2 regions of the Oerskovia gallyi genome follow, and region 1 is predicted to be linked to the other one. Evidence: predicted binding sites of a transcription regulator. Region 1 holds the regulator's gene; the other holds the start of a gene.
The links. The regulator Rex, encoded in region 1, represses fermentation and respiration genes when NADH is low (regulators of the CRP and FNR family bind a similar motif). The targets are predictions, from matches to a motif close to CTTGTGAANNNNTTCACAAG.
Positions count from the first base shown of each region.

Region 2: a site for Rex is predicted at 5,370-5,389, ahead of mqo (malate dehydrogenase (quinone)). Genes of this name have one in related genera too.

Region 1 is NZ_JACSQE010000013.1:79,919-87,141, forward strand. Features, by position in the region: gene H9640_RS15660 (potassium channel family protein) at 1-408, opposite strand, end outside; gene H9640_RS15665 (TrkH family potassium uptake protein) at 508-1,884, opposite strand; gene H9640_RS15670 (acetoin utilization protein AcuC) at 2,101-3,297, shown strand; gene H9640_RS15675 (30S ribosomal protein bS22) at 3,489-3,587, shown strand; gene H9640_RS15680 (HAD family hydrolase) at 3,705-4,514, opposite strand; gene H9640_RS15685 (glutaredoxin family protein) at 4,621-4,956, shown strand; gene H9640_RS15690 (redox-sensing transcriptional repressor Rex) at 5,054-5,749, shown strand; gene H9640_RS15695 (YceI family protein) at 5,851-6,402, opposite strand; gene H9640_RS15700 (MarR family winged helix-turn-helix transcriptional regulator) at 6,599-7,108, shown strand; gene H9640_RS15705 (histidine phosphatase family protein) at 7,197-7,223, shown strand, end outside.
Region 2 is NZ_JACSQE010000001.1:282,783-290,005, reverse strand. Features, by position in the region: gene H9640_RS01305 (TetR/AcrR family transcriptional regulator) at 121-708, shown strand; gene H9640_RS01300 (pyridoxine/pyridoxamine 5'-phosphate oxidase) at 705-1,424, shown strand; gene H9640_RS01295 (maleylpyruvate isomerase family mycothiol-dependent enzyme) at 1,421-2,266, shown strand; gene nirD (nitrite reductase small subunit NirD) at 2,256-2,594, opposite strand; gene nirB (nitrite reductase large subunit NirB) at 2,591-5,164, opposite strand; gene mqo (malate dehydrogenase (quinone)) at 5,404-6,909, shown strand; gene H9640_RS01275 (acyl-CoA thioesterase/BAAT N-terminal domain-containing protein) at 7,030-7,223, opposite strand, start outside.

The DNA of each region.
Region 1 (7,223 bases):
TGCGACCCGACTGCCCGCGTCGGCCTCCGGGAAGACGACGTGGTGCGCGCCGATGCGCTGCAGGATGCGCCCGTGCTCGGCCGAGATGGCCTTGGCCCAGATCTGCGGGGTCCCGAGGTCCACGAGGTTGCCCGTGATGAGCACGCTCGCCTCGAGCGACGTGCCCACGCCGACCACCGCGACGGGGAAGTCGCGCGCGCCGAGCTGCTCGAGGGCGGTCGGGTTCGAGGCGTCGGCCTCGACGAGGGGGATCTGGCCCGACCACTGCGCGATGAGCTCGGGGGAGCGCTCGACCGCGAGCACGTCCTGCCCGAGCCGGTCGAGCGTCGCCGCGATCGCGGACCCGAACCGGCCGAGGCCGATCACGAGCACGCCCGCGTTCTTCTCGGGGGCCTTCTTGTCGGGCACCTTGGGGGCCTTTCGTCGAGAGGGGTACTGGAGGCTGGGGTAGGTACTGGGGTCTCTGAGGGGTTCTGAGCGACCTGTGCGGCGGCCGGCCCGGGCCGGTCAGCCGATGATGGGGCGTTCCTCGGGATAGCGGATGACGCGGCGCCGGTCGCGCAGCGCGAGCGCTGCCGCCAGTGTCATGGTCCCGGTACGGCCGATGAACATCAACACGACGAGCACGTACTTGCCGGCCGTCGGCAGGTCGGCGGTCACGCCCGTCGACAGGCCCACGGTCGCGAACGCGGAGATGGTCTCGAAGAGGATCACGTCGAGCGTCCAGCCCGTGATCTCCAGGAGCAGGAGGCTCGCGACGAGCACGGCCGTGGCGCCGATGAACGACACGGCGACCGCGAGCCGCAGGGTCTCGCGCGGGACGCGACGTCCGAAGGCCTCCAGGTCGCGGTCCCCGCGGGCTTCCGAGACGATCGCGAGCAGCATGACAGCGAGCGTCGTGACCTTGATGCCGCCTGCGGTCGACGCGCTGCCGCCACCGACGAACATGAGCGCGTCGGTGATGAGCCAGCTCGACTCGTGCATGCCGTTGATGTCGATCGTCGAGAAGCCCGCCGACCGCGGCATGACCCCGGCGAAGAGCGAGGCGAGGACCTTCTCGTTGAGGCTCAGCGGCCCCAGGGTCTTCTCGTTGGTCCACTCGAACGCCGCGAACAGGACCACGGCCACGACGACCAGGACCGCGCTCGTCGTCAGCGTCAGCTTGGTGTGCAGGCTCCACCGCGAGGCGCGCCTGCGGTTGCGCATGATGTTGAGGATGACGGGGAAGCCGAGCGACCCGATGAAGACGCCGACGATGATCGGCATGAGCAGCATCCAGTCGCCCACGTAGGGCGTCAGGCCCTCGGCCGTCGGGATGAAGCCCGCGTTGTTGAACGCCGAGATCCCGTAGAACAACCCGTGCCAGGCCGCCTCCCCGAACGTCTCCTCGAGCACGATGAAGCGCGGCAGGAGCAGGAGCGCGATGGTCAGCTCGATGGTGGTCGACGTGATGATGACGACCCGGACGAGCGAGCCGACCTCGCCGAGCCGCGTCGTCTTGGTCTCCGAGGCGGTGAGCAGCTTCTGCGTGAGGCCGATGCGTCGCGAGACGGCCATGCCGAGGATCGAGGCGAGCGTCATGACGCCCAGGCCGCCGATCTTGATCCCCACGAGGATCACGACCTGCCCGTAGGTGGACCAGTACGTCCCGGTCGGGACGACCACGAGGCCCGTGACGCACACGGCCGACGTCGCCGTGAACAGCGCGTCGATGAACGGCGCCGATCTCCCGGACGTCGTGGCCCACGGCGCCATGAGGAGCAGCGTGAAGAGGGAGATCACGGCCGCGAAGACCGTCACCGCGAGGCGGGCAGGGGAGTGTCGGGCGAGGCGGTCGACCAGCTCGCGACCTGCGAAGAAACGCCCGGAGACGCCCTGGGCCATCGGTCCTCCGTCTCCCTGTCCGTGCGTCCTCGTCCGGGTGGACGGGTGGTGCCGGGGCCCCTGCGGGACCGAACCGGTCGCCGTGCGTGCCGATGTGTCGCCCAACTCTGCCACAGGACGGCCGGTGCCCACCGGCTGAACCGCGGGGCGCCGTCGGGCCGTGCGGGGGATACCGTGTTCCCTGCCCGCCACCGACCACCGGACCGAGGAGCGCACGTGAACGAGCCAGGCGCCGTGCCGTTCGCCGCGCAGGTCGTGTGGAGCCCGGACCTCCTGGGCTACGACTTCGGGCACGGGCACCCCATGTCCCCGACGCGGCTCGACCTGACGATGCGCCTCGTGCGCGCGCTGGGCCTGCTCGACGCGCCGGGCGTGGAGGTCGTCGGCACGTCGCCCGCGTCCGACGAGGTGCTCGCCCTGGTCCACGACCCGGCCTACGTCGCCGCGGTCCACGAGGCCTCGGAGCACGGCGTCGAGAACCCGGCCCTGGGGCTGGGTACCGAGGACGACCCCGTCTTCGCGGGCATGCACGAGGCCGCGGCCCGCATCCTGTCCGGCTCGTACGAGGCCGCCGGGGCCGTGTGGTCGGGGCGGGCGCTGCACGCCGTCAACATCGCCGGCGGCATGCACCACGCCCAGCGCGGGGCGGCGTCGGGCTTCTGCATCTACAACGACGCCGCGGCCGCGGTCCGCCGGTTGCTCGACGACGGGGCCGAGCGCGTCGCGTACGTCGACCTCGACGCGCACCACGGCGACGGGGTCGAGCAGGCGTTCTGGGACGACCCGCGGGTCCTGACCGTCTCGGTGCACCAGAGCGGCGCGACGCTGTTCCCCGGCACGGGGCACGCCACCGACACGGGCGGCCCCCGGGCCGCGGGGACGGCCGTCAACGTGGCCCTGCCGCGCCGCACCGACGGCTCGCGCTGGCTGCGGGCCGTCGACGCCGTGGTCCCGGCCGTCCTGCGGGCCTTCGAGCCGCAGGTCCTCGTGTCCCAGCACGGGTGCGACGCGCACGGTCACGACCCGCTGAGCGACCTCGACGTGAGCGTCGACGCGCAGCGTGCCGCCGTGCACTGGATCCACGAGCTCGCGCACGAGCTCGCCGGGGGGCGCTGGGTCGCCCTGGGCGGCGGGGGCTACTCGGTCACGTCGGTCGTCCCGTACGCGTGGTCGAACGTCGTGGCCGAGGTCGTGCACGCGCCCGTGGCCCCCTCGACGCCCGTACCGGGGGCGTGGCGGGACCACATCAGTGCGGTCGCGCACCGTGAGACCCCCGCGTTCATGGGCGACGGCGACGTCGAGTTCAGCGCGTGGGGCAAGGGGTACGACCCCGAGGACGAGGTGGACCGCGCCGTGGTCGCGACCCGCAAGGCGGTCTTCCCGCTGCTGGGGCTGGACGCACACTTCGACTGACCCGAGCGCCTACGGCAAGCGCCGGACCGTGCGGCCCGACGACGTCACCCGGCGTCGATTTCGGGCCACCCGCCGGGAGCAGGTAGTCTAGGAGACGGACTTTTTCTCGTGTTGGTCGGTTCCCGATCAGCCGTGGACCACCATGATCGGGGCGATCCCGATCGCACACCGATCCAGCATTGTGAGGACCCATGGGCTCCGTCATCAAGAAGCGCCGCAAGCGTATGGCCAAGAAGAAGCACCGCAAGCTGCTTCGCAAGACGCGCCACCAGCGTCGCAACAAGAAGTAGCAGCTCTGCGCGGTCACGCGCATGCTGTCGCGAGAGCCCGGTCCCCGCAGGGGTCCGGGCTCTTCGCATGCCTGGACCGATCCCGCCGTGCGCGCCCGGGCCGGGCGCCAGGGCCGGTCAGAGTCCTGCGCGGCCCTTGATCGAGCGCCGGATGGAGCGCAGCACGAGCCCGAGGACCCACGCGGCCCCGGCCCAGCTCGCGGTCTTGAGCCCCCGCCCCGCGACCCGACGGCGCCTGCCGCGGAACTCGCGGATGGGCCAGCCCACGTCCTTGGCGTGACGGCGCAGGCGCGTGTCCGGGTTGATGGCGCACGGGTGCCCCACGGACTGCATCATGGTCACGTCGTTGAGCGAGTCCCCGTAGGCGTACGACGACGCCAGGTCGATCCCGTGGAGCTCGGCGAGCTCGCGCACACCTGCCGCCTTGGCCCGTCCGTGCATCATGTCGCCCACGAGGCGACCCGTGTAGAGGCCCTCCTCGTGCTCGGCGACCGTACCGAGGGCCCCGGTGGCGCCGAGGCGGCGGGCGATGAGCTGCCCGATCTCGAGCGGGGTCGCGGACACGAGCCACACCTGGTGGCCGGCCGCGATGTGCTCGTCGAGGAGCTTCTGGGTGCCGGGGAAGATGCGCAGCGACAGGACCTGGTCGTAGACCTCCTCGCCGATCGCGACGACCTCCGCGACCGAGCGGCCCGCGACGAGGTCCAGGGCCCGGCTGCGCACCTGGTCGATCTGGCGCTTGTTCTCGCCGAGGAGGAGGTAGCGGGCCTGGTGGAGGGCGAACGTCACGAGGTCCGGCGTGGAGAAGAAGCCTCGCTGGTACAGCGCGCGGGCGAGGTGGAACGAGCTGGCGCCGCGGATGATCGTGTTGTCGACGTCGAAGAAGGCTGCCGTGGGATGGGTGGACCCAGGAGCAGACGTCGGCATGGCGTCCACTCTATCGGCGCTCGCAGACCCTCGCCGACGGCGTTCACCGGGCACGGCCGCCGGGGGGTCGGCGGAAGGGGGTGTCCGAGATGCGTAGGCTGAGGTCGTGAGCCCCGCAGATCCCGCCGCAGGACAGGTTCCTGAGACCGCCGCCGGACGTGACGCAGACCAGGTCGTGAGCGCGCCCGTGCGCGTCGTGCTCTACGGCCGCGTCGGGTGCCACCTGTGCGAGGAGGCCCGCGAGGTGGTGGGCTCCGTGTGCGCGGACCAGGGGGTGGGCTGGACCGAGGTCGACGTGGACTCCGACCCGTCGGGCGCGCTCGCGGCACAGTACGGTGACTACGTCCCGGTCGTGACCGTGGACGGCGTCCAGCAGGGGTTCTGGCAGGTCGACCGAGCGAGGCTCGCCCGGGCGCTCTCGCGGGGGCGCGCCACTGGCTGACGTTCCGCCGCGGGCGCCGAGCCTGGGATGATCCGAGACAGCAGGACAGCGAGATCGTCAACGATGACGACGACATGACGAAGCATGGGTGGTTCGGGTGGCAGAGACCCTGGGTGATACCGGCATTCCTGGCGCGACCGTGGCGCGCCTCCCCGCGTACCTGCGCGCGCTGCGCGACCTCGAGGGGCGCGGCGTCGAGACGACCTCGTCGACCGAGCTCGCGGAGCTCGCGGGCGTCGGGTCCGCGCAGCTGCGCAAGGACCTGTCCTTCCTGGGGTCGTACGGCACCCGCGGGGTGGGATACGTCGTCGACTCGCTCGCGACGTACATCACGTCCGCGCTGGGGGTCGAGGACGAGCACCGGATCGCGATCGTCGGCATCGGCTCCCTGGGGCACGCCCTCGCGAACTACTCGGGCTACGGCACGCGAGGGTTCGAGGTCGCGGCGTTGCTGGACGCCTCGCCGCACGTCGTCGGCACCGAGGCCGCGGGGCTCGTGATCGAGCACGTCGACGCGCTCGAGGAGGTCTTCGCCCGCGAGAACGTGACGATCGTCGTCCTGGCGACCCCGGCGCACGTGGCGCAGGACGTCGCGGAGAGGGTCGTCGCCGCGGGGGTGCGGGAGATCCTGAACTTCGCACCGCGCGCGCTCCAGCTTCCCGAGGACGTGATCGTGCGGTCGGTCGACGTCGGGAGCGAGCTGCAGATCCTGGCGTTCCACGCGCAGGCCAGGGCGCTCGCGAACCGGGGCCGGGGCGAGGAGGGCCGAGGGGCCGAGAGCGAGGGCGCCTAGGGGCGTCCGGACAGCGCAGGAGCCGGCGACCCGTCACGGGTCGCCGGCTCCTGGCACACCGGGCCGCGTCAGGACGCGGGGGCCGGTCGGGGGCGAGAGGCTCAGGCCTGCTTGATCGCCGAGAGGTCGAGCGCGATCTTGATCTTGTCGCCGACGAGCACGCCACCGGCCTCGAGGGCCACGTTCCAGGTCAGGCCGAACTCCTTGCGGGAGATCTCGGTCTCGGCCTCGAACCCGGCGCGCGAGTTGCCGTAGGCGTCGACTGCGGTGCCCGTGAACTCGGTCTCGAGCTTGACCGGCTTGGTCACGCCGTTGATCGTCAGGTCGCCCGCGATGACGAAGTCGTCGTCGTCGGCCTCGACGGCGGTCGAGACGAAGTTCCAGGTGGGGTTCTTCTCGGCGTCCCAGAAGTCGGCCGACTGGAGGTGGCCGTCGCGCCCTGCGTCGCCGGTGTTGACGGACTTGGCGTCGATCGCCGCGACGACGTTGGACGACTCGACGTCGTCGCCGATGTTCAGCGTGCCCTCGGCGATCGCGAGCGAGCCGCGGACCTTGGAGATGCCTGCGTGGCGGACCGTGAAGGTCGCCTGCGAGTGCGAGGGGTCGATGGCGTAGGTGCCTGCGGTCAGTCCGGCGGGAAGGGTCGTGGCCATGGGTGCTCTCCTGTGGAAGTCGTGGTGCGTATGCGTCAGGCGCGCCGTCCGACGCGCCATTAGTTGAAGATTCAACTTCATACGAACGCATCAACGCAAGCCCCCACCCCTCTATTCCCTGGTGGGCGGACCAGTTCTCGGATGGGAGACTGGGACGGTTGTTCGGACGGTGGGGGCGTGGCGGATGAAGGCGGAGATGACGGTTCAGCAGGACAGGCGCGCGGACGCGCCGCACGACGCACCCTGGCTCGACGAGGGACAGCAGCACTCGTGGCGCCAGTACCTCGACGGCACGGCGCGGTTCGTCGAAGCTCTCGGCAGGGACCACGAGGAGCACTCGGCCCTCACGCTCGGCGAGTACGAGCTGCTCGTACGGCTCTCGGAGGCCGGCGACCACACCATGCGCATGTCCGCACTGGCCGACGGGCTCGCCCGGTCCCGGTCCCGCGTCACGCACACCGTGCACCGCATGGAGCAGCGCGGCCTCGTCCGCCGCTCCGCGAGCGAGACCGACCGTCGCGGGGTGAACTGCGTCATGACCGACGCGGGGTACGCCGAGCTCGTCGCCTCGGCGCCGGGGCACGTCCGTGCGGTGCGCCGCTTCATGGTCGACGTCCTGACCCCCGAGCAGCTCCGCAACCTCGGCGAGGCCATGGCGGCGATCGCCGAGGCCTGCCGCCTCGCGGAGGAGCCCGAGCCGCGCTAGGCGCACGGGCTCGGGCGCGCGGGCGCTGTGTCCGGGAGCACGCCGCCTGCGTGCACCGTGCGGGCAGAACTTTGGGACACTGGTCCCCATGGTCGCAACCACGGTCCACCTCATG
Region 2 (7,223 bases), on a different contig from region 1:
CGAGCCGCTTCTTCTTGGGCCGGACCACAGCCCGTCGTGGGGTTCCTCCAAGGCCCTCGCTCGCACGTTGGCGACAGCCGAGGTCTCGACACCATACCTAGAGGTAGGTATGGTGTCGGCATGACCGACACCGACCTCCCGAGCCGCGAGCGCCTCGTGCGCGCGGCCCGCGACCTGTTCTGGGCACAGGGCGTCGAGGGCACGAGCCCGCGCCAGGTCCTCGAGGCGAGCGGCGTGGGGCAGGGCAGCCTCTACCACCACTTCCCCACCAAGCACGACCTCTCGCTCGCCGCGATCAGCGCGACCACCCACGACGCCCTCTCGTCCGTCGCGAGCGACCTCGAGGACGCCGACCGCTCACCCGCCGAACGCCTCGTGGCCTACCTCGAACGGCCGCGTCCGGCGCTCGCGGGCTGCAAGGTCGGGCGCCTGACGAGCGACCCGTCGGTCATGTCGGACGACGAGCTGCGCGGCCCCGTCCGCGACTACTTCGCGGGCCTGGTCGCGCGGGTCCAGGCGGTCTTCGAGGAGACCGGCCTGCCCGACGACGCCGCGCACGACCGCGCGTACGCGGCGGTCGCGATCGTCCAGGGCGGGTACGTGCTCGCGCGGGCCCTCGACGACCCGGCGGCGATGAGCGCCGCGGTCGAGGGGTTCGTGTCGATGCTCGAACCGGCGCTGGACCCGAGCACGGCGGCACGTCGATGAGCGCCGGGCCGCACGGCTCGCCAGGCCCCGGCGACACCCGGGACGAGCGCTCCGCCCGTGAGCCCTCGTCGCTCCGTGAGCGCCTCCGCGCCCTGCCGACCTTCGCCCCGGGACTGCCGACCCTCGAACCGGACGCGACGCCGTCGGACCCCGTGACGCTGTTCCGCGCCTGGATCGAGGAGGCGATCGACGCCGGGGTGCCGCTCCCCCACGCCATGACGCTGGCGACCGCCGGGGCCTCCGGCGAGGTGCACGCGCGCACCGTGATCCTCAAGGACGTCGACCCCTCGGGATGGTGGTTCGCGACCGTCTCGACAAGCCCCAAGGCCCGCGACCTCGCAGAGAACCCGCACGCCGCCCTCACGTTCCTCTGGCCAGTCCTGGGACGCCAGGTCCGCGTCACCGGGCCTGTGACGCCCGCCGACCCCGCGACGAGCGCGGCGGACTTCCTCGCCCGCTCGGACGGCTCGCGCGCCGCCGCGCTCGTGGGCCACCAGAGCGAGGCCCTCGCGTCCCGGCAGGAGTACCGGGACGCCTTCGCGGGCGCGCTCGCCCGCGCGCAGCACGACCCGACGCTGATCGAGCCCACCTGGACCGCCTACGCGCTCGCGCCGACGTCGGTCGAGTTCTGGCAGGCGTCGGACGACCGCGGACAGACCCGGCTGCGCTACCGCGCGGTCGGCCACGACTGGGAGAAGGGGCTGCTCTGGCCATGACGAGGACCACGCAGGACACCAGCACGAGCATCACCGGCACGCACACCACCTCCGACGCGACGCGCGCCGCACGCGCCGACGCGCGTGCCGCGCTGCACCAGCTCGTCGAGGCCGTCCGCACGCTCGACGACGCCGCGCTCCGCTCCCCCAGCGCGCTCGACGGGTGGACCGTCGGGCACGTGCTCTCCCACGTCGCGATGGTCGGCGACGCGCTCGCCCGCCAGGCCGAGCTCGCGGCCCGCGGCGAGACGGCCGAGGTCTACGAGGGCGGGGCCGAGGGCCGCGCGGCGGGGATCGAGTCCGGCGCGACCCGCTCGCGCGACGAGCACCTCGACGCGCTCGGGGCGGCAGGCGCACGGCTCGACGCGGCCTGGGACCTGACCGACCGCACGGGGTGGGACGCACCCGTGACGTATCGCGACGGGGCGGTCGCCGACGTCCTCGACTGCTGGTGGCGAGAGGTCCGCATCCACGCGACCGACCTGGGCGAGGTCAGTACCGCCCAGGGACTCACGCCGTCCGCGACCTGGGGGCTCGCCTTCACCGACCACCTGCTCGACTTCCTGGGCCTGCGCCTGGCCGAGCCCGTGCTCGTGGCGCGGGACGAGGACGGGGCGCGCGCCGTCGTCGGGCCCGAGGGCGTGCGGGCCGCCGCCCCGGGAGCAGACGACGCGCTCACGACCGTGACGGGTTCCGCGGCGGACGTCGCCGCGTGGCTCGCAGGACGCGAGAGCGCAACCACCCCGGTCGCACGCCGCGGCGGGGTCGCGGTGGACCTGCCCCCGCTCGCGCCCTGGCCGTCGGGCGTCCCCGTGCGCCGCCGAGCGCCGGTCAGGCCCTGACCAGGACCGTCCCGTCCTCGACCGCGACCTCGAAGGTCGCCAGGGCCTCGGGCTCCTTGCCGCTCGGGTCGAGGCACCGCCCCGTCGTCAGGTCCCAGACCTGCTTGTACATGGGCGAGGTGATGGTCGGGGTCTCGCCCGCCGAACCGACGATGCCGCGCGAGAGCACGTTGGCCCCCGAGTAGGGGTCGCGCTGCTGGACCGCGAACAGCCGGTCGTCGGCCAGGCGGAACACCGCGACCTGGGTGCCGTCGACCAGCGCGGCGACGCCGCGCTCGGGCACGAGCCGCTCGAAGGGGCAGACCGTCGTCCATGCCGTCGCGCTCACTTGCGGACCTCCACCGTGCGGGCGATCACCGGGTTGTTGTCGGACGGCTCGCCGGGGCGGGCCGGTCGCACCTGCCCGCGCACGCCCGTGTAGGCGAGGTCCGGGTCGTGCTGGTCGGGTGCGTTGACGAACGACACGAACCGCGACAGCCGGTCCGGGTCGTCGAGGGTCTGGGCCCACTCGTCGACGTACGACTCGACGTGCCGCGCGACCTCGGCCTCGAGGTCGGCCGCGATGCCCAGCGAGTCCTCGACCAGGACCTTGCGCAGCTCGACGATCCCGCCGGGGAAGTCCGCGACCCAGGGGGCCGTGCGCTGCAGGCGGTCCGCGGTCCGGACGTAGTACGCGAGGAAGCGGTCGACCACCGCGACGAGCGTCTCGTCGTCGAGGTCCTCCGCGAGCAGCTCGGCGTGCCGGGGCGAGAAGCCGCCGTTGCCGCCCACGTACACGTTCCAGCCCTTCTCGGTCGCGATCACGCCCACGTCCTTGCCGCGCGCCTCGGCGCACTCGCGCGCACAGCCCGAGACACCGATCTTGAACTTGTGCGGCGACCGCAGCCCCCGGTAGCGGAGCTCGAGACGCACGGCCATGCCCACCGAGTCCTGCACCCCGAACCGGCACCACGAGGAACCCACGCACGACTTCACCGCGCGCAGCGACTTGCCGTACGCCTGCCCCGACTCCATGCCCGCGTCGACCAGGCGGCGCCAGATCTCCGGGAGCTGGTCGATCCGGGCCCCGAAGAGCCCGATCCGCTGGGCGCCCGTCACGCGCGTGTACAGGCCGAAGTCCTGCGCGACCTGCCCGATCACGATGAGCTTCTCGGGCGTGATCTCCCCGGCGGGGACGCGCGGCACCACCGAGTACGTGCCGTCCTTCTGCAGGTTGGCCAGCGCGCGGTCGTTGGTGTCCTGGAGCGCAGCCTGCTCGCCGTCGAGGATGTACCCGCCCCACAGCGACGCGAGGATCGAGGCGACGACCGGCTTGCAGACCACGCAGCCTCGGCCCGTGCCGTGCGCCGCGACGATCTGGGTGAAGGTGCGCAGCCCGTCCTGCCGCACGAGCGCGAAGAGCTCGGCGCGGGACATCGTGAAGTGCTCGCACATCGCGTTCGACACCGTGACGCCGGCCGCCTCGAGCGTCGTGTTGACGATCTTGGTGAGCACGGGCACGCACGACCCGCACACGGTCCCGGCCTTGGTGCACGCCTTGACCTCGCCCAGGCTCGTGCAGCCGTGCTCGGTCACCGCCCCGCGGACCGTCCCGGCGGTGACGTTCGCGCACGAGCAGACCACGACGTCGTCGGGCAGGTCGCCGCCGAGCGCCGGGGCGCCGCCCTCCGGGGCGAGGAACGCCGACGGGTCGGCGCCCAGAGAACGCCCCAGCAGGGGGCGCAGCGACGAGTAGAGGGCCGCGTCGCCCACGAACACGCCGCCGAGCAGGGTCCGTGCGTCGTCCGAGACGACGAGCTTGCGGTAGGTCCGCGCGACCGGGTCGGCGAACGTGACCTCGAGCGCGCCGGGCGTCAGCCCGAACACGTCGCCGAAGCTCGCCGCCTCGATGTCGACGCCCTTGAGCTTGGTCCCCTCGGGCGCCGGGGAGTAGGTCGCGCTGCCGCCGAGCAGCCGGTCGACGACGACGTCGGCCATGGCGTTGCCCGGTGCGACCAGGCCCACGCACTGGTCCTCGAACGACGCGCACTCCCCGATGGCCCACACGGCGGGGTCCGAGGTGTGGCACGCCGCACCGACGACGACGCCGCCGCGCTCGCCGATCGCGAGGCCCGCCTCGCGCGCGACGCGGTCCCGGGGCCGGATGCCGGTCGAGAAGATCACGACGTCGGCGGGGATCCGCGACCCGTCCGACAGGTCCATACCGCCCACCGCGCCGTCGCCCGCGGCCGAGAGCCCCGTGGCGCCGGTCGAGGTGCGGACGTCGATGCCGCGGTCGGTCACGAGCACGCGCAGCGCCTCGCCGCCCGCGTCGTCGAGCTGGACGCTCATGAGGCGGTCGGCGAACTCCACGACGGTCGCGGCCGCGCCGAGGGTCTGGAGCGCGGCCGCGGCCTCGAGCCCCAGCACGCCTCCCCCGACGACGACGCCGTGCAGCGGACGCCCCAGGCGTGCGGTGCGCAGCCCGACGTACTCGCGCAGCCCCTCCAGGTCGGCCAGGGTGCGATAGCTGAACACGCCCGGCAGGTCGGTGCCCTCGGTGCGCGGGGTCCAGGCCCAGGAGCCCGTGGCCAGGACCAGGTGGTCGTAGGCGAGCACGCGCCCGGACCTCGTCGTGACGGTCTGCGTCTCGCGGTCCACTGCCGCGACCGCGTCGCCCGTGACCAGCTCGGTGCGCGAGTCGTCCCAGACCGAGGGCTCCATCGTCAGGTCGTCCGCCGAGCGGCCCGTGAAGTACTCGGACAGGTGCACGCGGTCGTACGGGGCGCGGTCCTCGTCCCCGACGACGGACACGTGCCACGCCCCCTCGGGAGAGCGTGCGATCATCTGGCTCACGAACCGGTGGGCGACCATGCCGGCGCCGACCACCACGACGCGGCCGGGGGTGGGAGTGCTCATGTGGGGGGCCTCACGAGAAGGGTCGGGCGCGGACGGGGCGAGTCGGGTCGCGGGGGGCGGGTGCGACCGTCGTGACCATCCTGGCGCATAGATACGAGGTTTCTGGTCAAAACACCAGATCAGCGCGTCGCGAGGACCTAGGACGCGACGTCCAGGGACCTTGGTCCCGAAAAAGTGTGACGCACGACCGTGACGGACGGCACAGCATGTGCACTCCTTCACAAGCGTAAAATCGAGCGGTGGCGACTAAGAAGACAACGGGTCAGAACACCATCGACGTAGCCCTCATCGGCGGCGGCATCATGAGTGCGACCCTCGGCGCCCTCCTGAAGCTCCTCGAGCCCACGTGGACCATCAAGGTCTTCGAGCGCCTCGACGCGGTAGCCCAGGAGTCCTCCAACCCGTGGAACAACGCTGGCACCGGCCACGCTGCGCTCTGCGAGCTGAACTACACCCCCGAGAAGGCCGACGGGACCGTCGAGATCTCCAAGGCGGTCACGATCAACGAGCAGTTCGAGGTGTCGCGCGAGTTCTGGCACCACCTGCTCACCGGGGGCCACCTGCCCGAGCCCGCGAGCTTCATCAGCCACACCCCGCACATGACGTTCGTGCGCGGCGCGGCCAACGTGGACTACCTCAAGCGCCGCTTCACCGCGCTGAGCGCCCACCCGCTGTTCAGCGAGCTCGAGTTCACCGACGACCCCGCGGTCATCGCGCAGTGGGCACCCCTGCTAGTCCTCGACCGGGACGGCGACGAGGCCGTCGCCGCGACCCGTGCGACGAGCGGCACGGACGTCGACTTCGGCGCGCTCACCTCGCAGCTCTTCGACTTCCTCACGGCCCACGACGTCGAGCTCAACCTCCAGCACGAGGTCAACCGCCTCAAGAAGCGCAAGGACGGCACCTGGGACGTCACCGTCAAGGACGTGTCCTGGAACGCCAAGCAGGGGCCGCGCACCGTCAACGCCCGCTTCGTGTTCGTCGGCGCGGGCGGCGGCGCCCTGCCGCTGCTGCAGAAGGCCGGGATCAAGGAGGCCAAGGGCTACGGCGGCTTCCCCATCAGCGGCGAGTTCCTGCGCACCGACAACCCGGAGATCGTCGCCCAGCACCAGGCCAAGGTGTACGGCAAGGCCGACGTCGGCTCGCCGCCCATGTCCGTCCCGCACCTCGACACGCGCGTGGTCGACGGCAAGACGTACCTGATGTTCGGCCCCTACGCCGGGTTCAGCCCCAAGTACCTCAAGAAGGGATCGCTGCTCGACCTCTTCACCTCGCTGCGGACCCACAACATCGGGTCCATGCTCGGCGCAGGCCTCAAGAACATCGACCTCACGCAGTACCTGGTCGGTCAGCTCGTCGCGAGCCCCGAGGCCAAGTTCACGGCGCTCCAGGCCTTCATGCCCACGGCTCACCCCAAGGACTGGGAGAAGATCACCGCGGGCCAGCGCGTGCAGGTCATCAAGAAGGACCCCGCCAAGGGCGGTGTGCTCGAGTTCGGCACCGAGGTCATCGCGGCCGCGGACGGCTCGATCGCCGGCCTGCTCGGCGCCTCGCCGGGCGCCTCGACCGCGGTGCCCGCGATGATCGACGTGCTCGAGCGCTGCTTCCCGCAGCAGTTCGCCACGTGGCGCCCCGCGCTCGGGGCCATGATCCCGAGCCTCGGCCAGGCCACGTGGGAGGCGACCGAGCTCGACTCGCTCTCCGCCTCCGCGGGGCCCTCGGAGGAGGCGGTCGGCGCCCGCTGACCCCGTCCCCGCAACGCACCGGCGCCCCGGTCTCCTTCGTGGAGACCGGGGCGTCGTGCTGTGCGGGGCCCTCGTGCCGCGCTGGGCACCGTAGCCTCCGGCCCAGCGGATGGGCGGCGCCTACTGCCGCGCCTGTGCGAGCACGTCGGCGACGGCGTTCCAGAGGTCGACACGGGCCTGGTGCGTCGCTGCCGGTTCCGCGCCCGGCTCGTCCAGGGCGATGGGCTGGTAAGGGGCCGGGACGATGAAGTGTCCCGCGTCCTCCTGCACGATCGCGCGCACCTGCGTCGGGTCACTGAACCGAGACGTCGCCT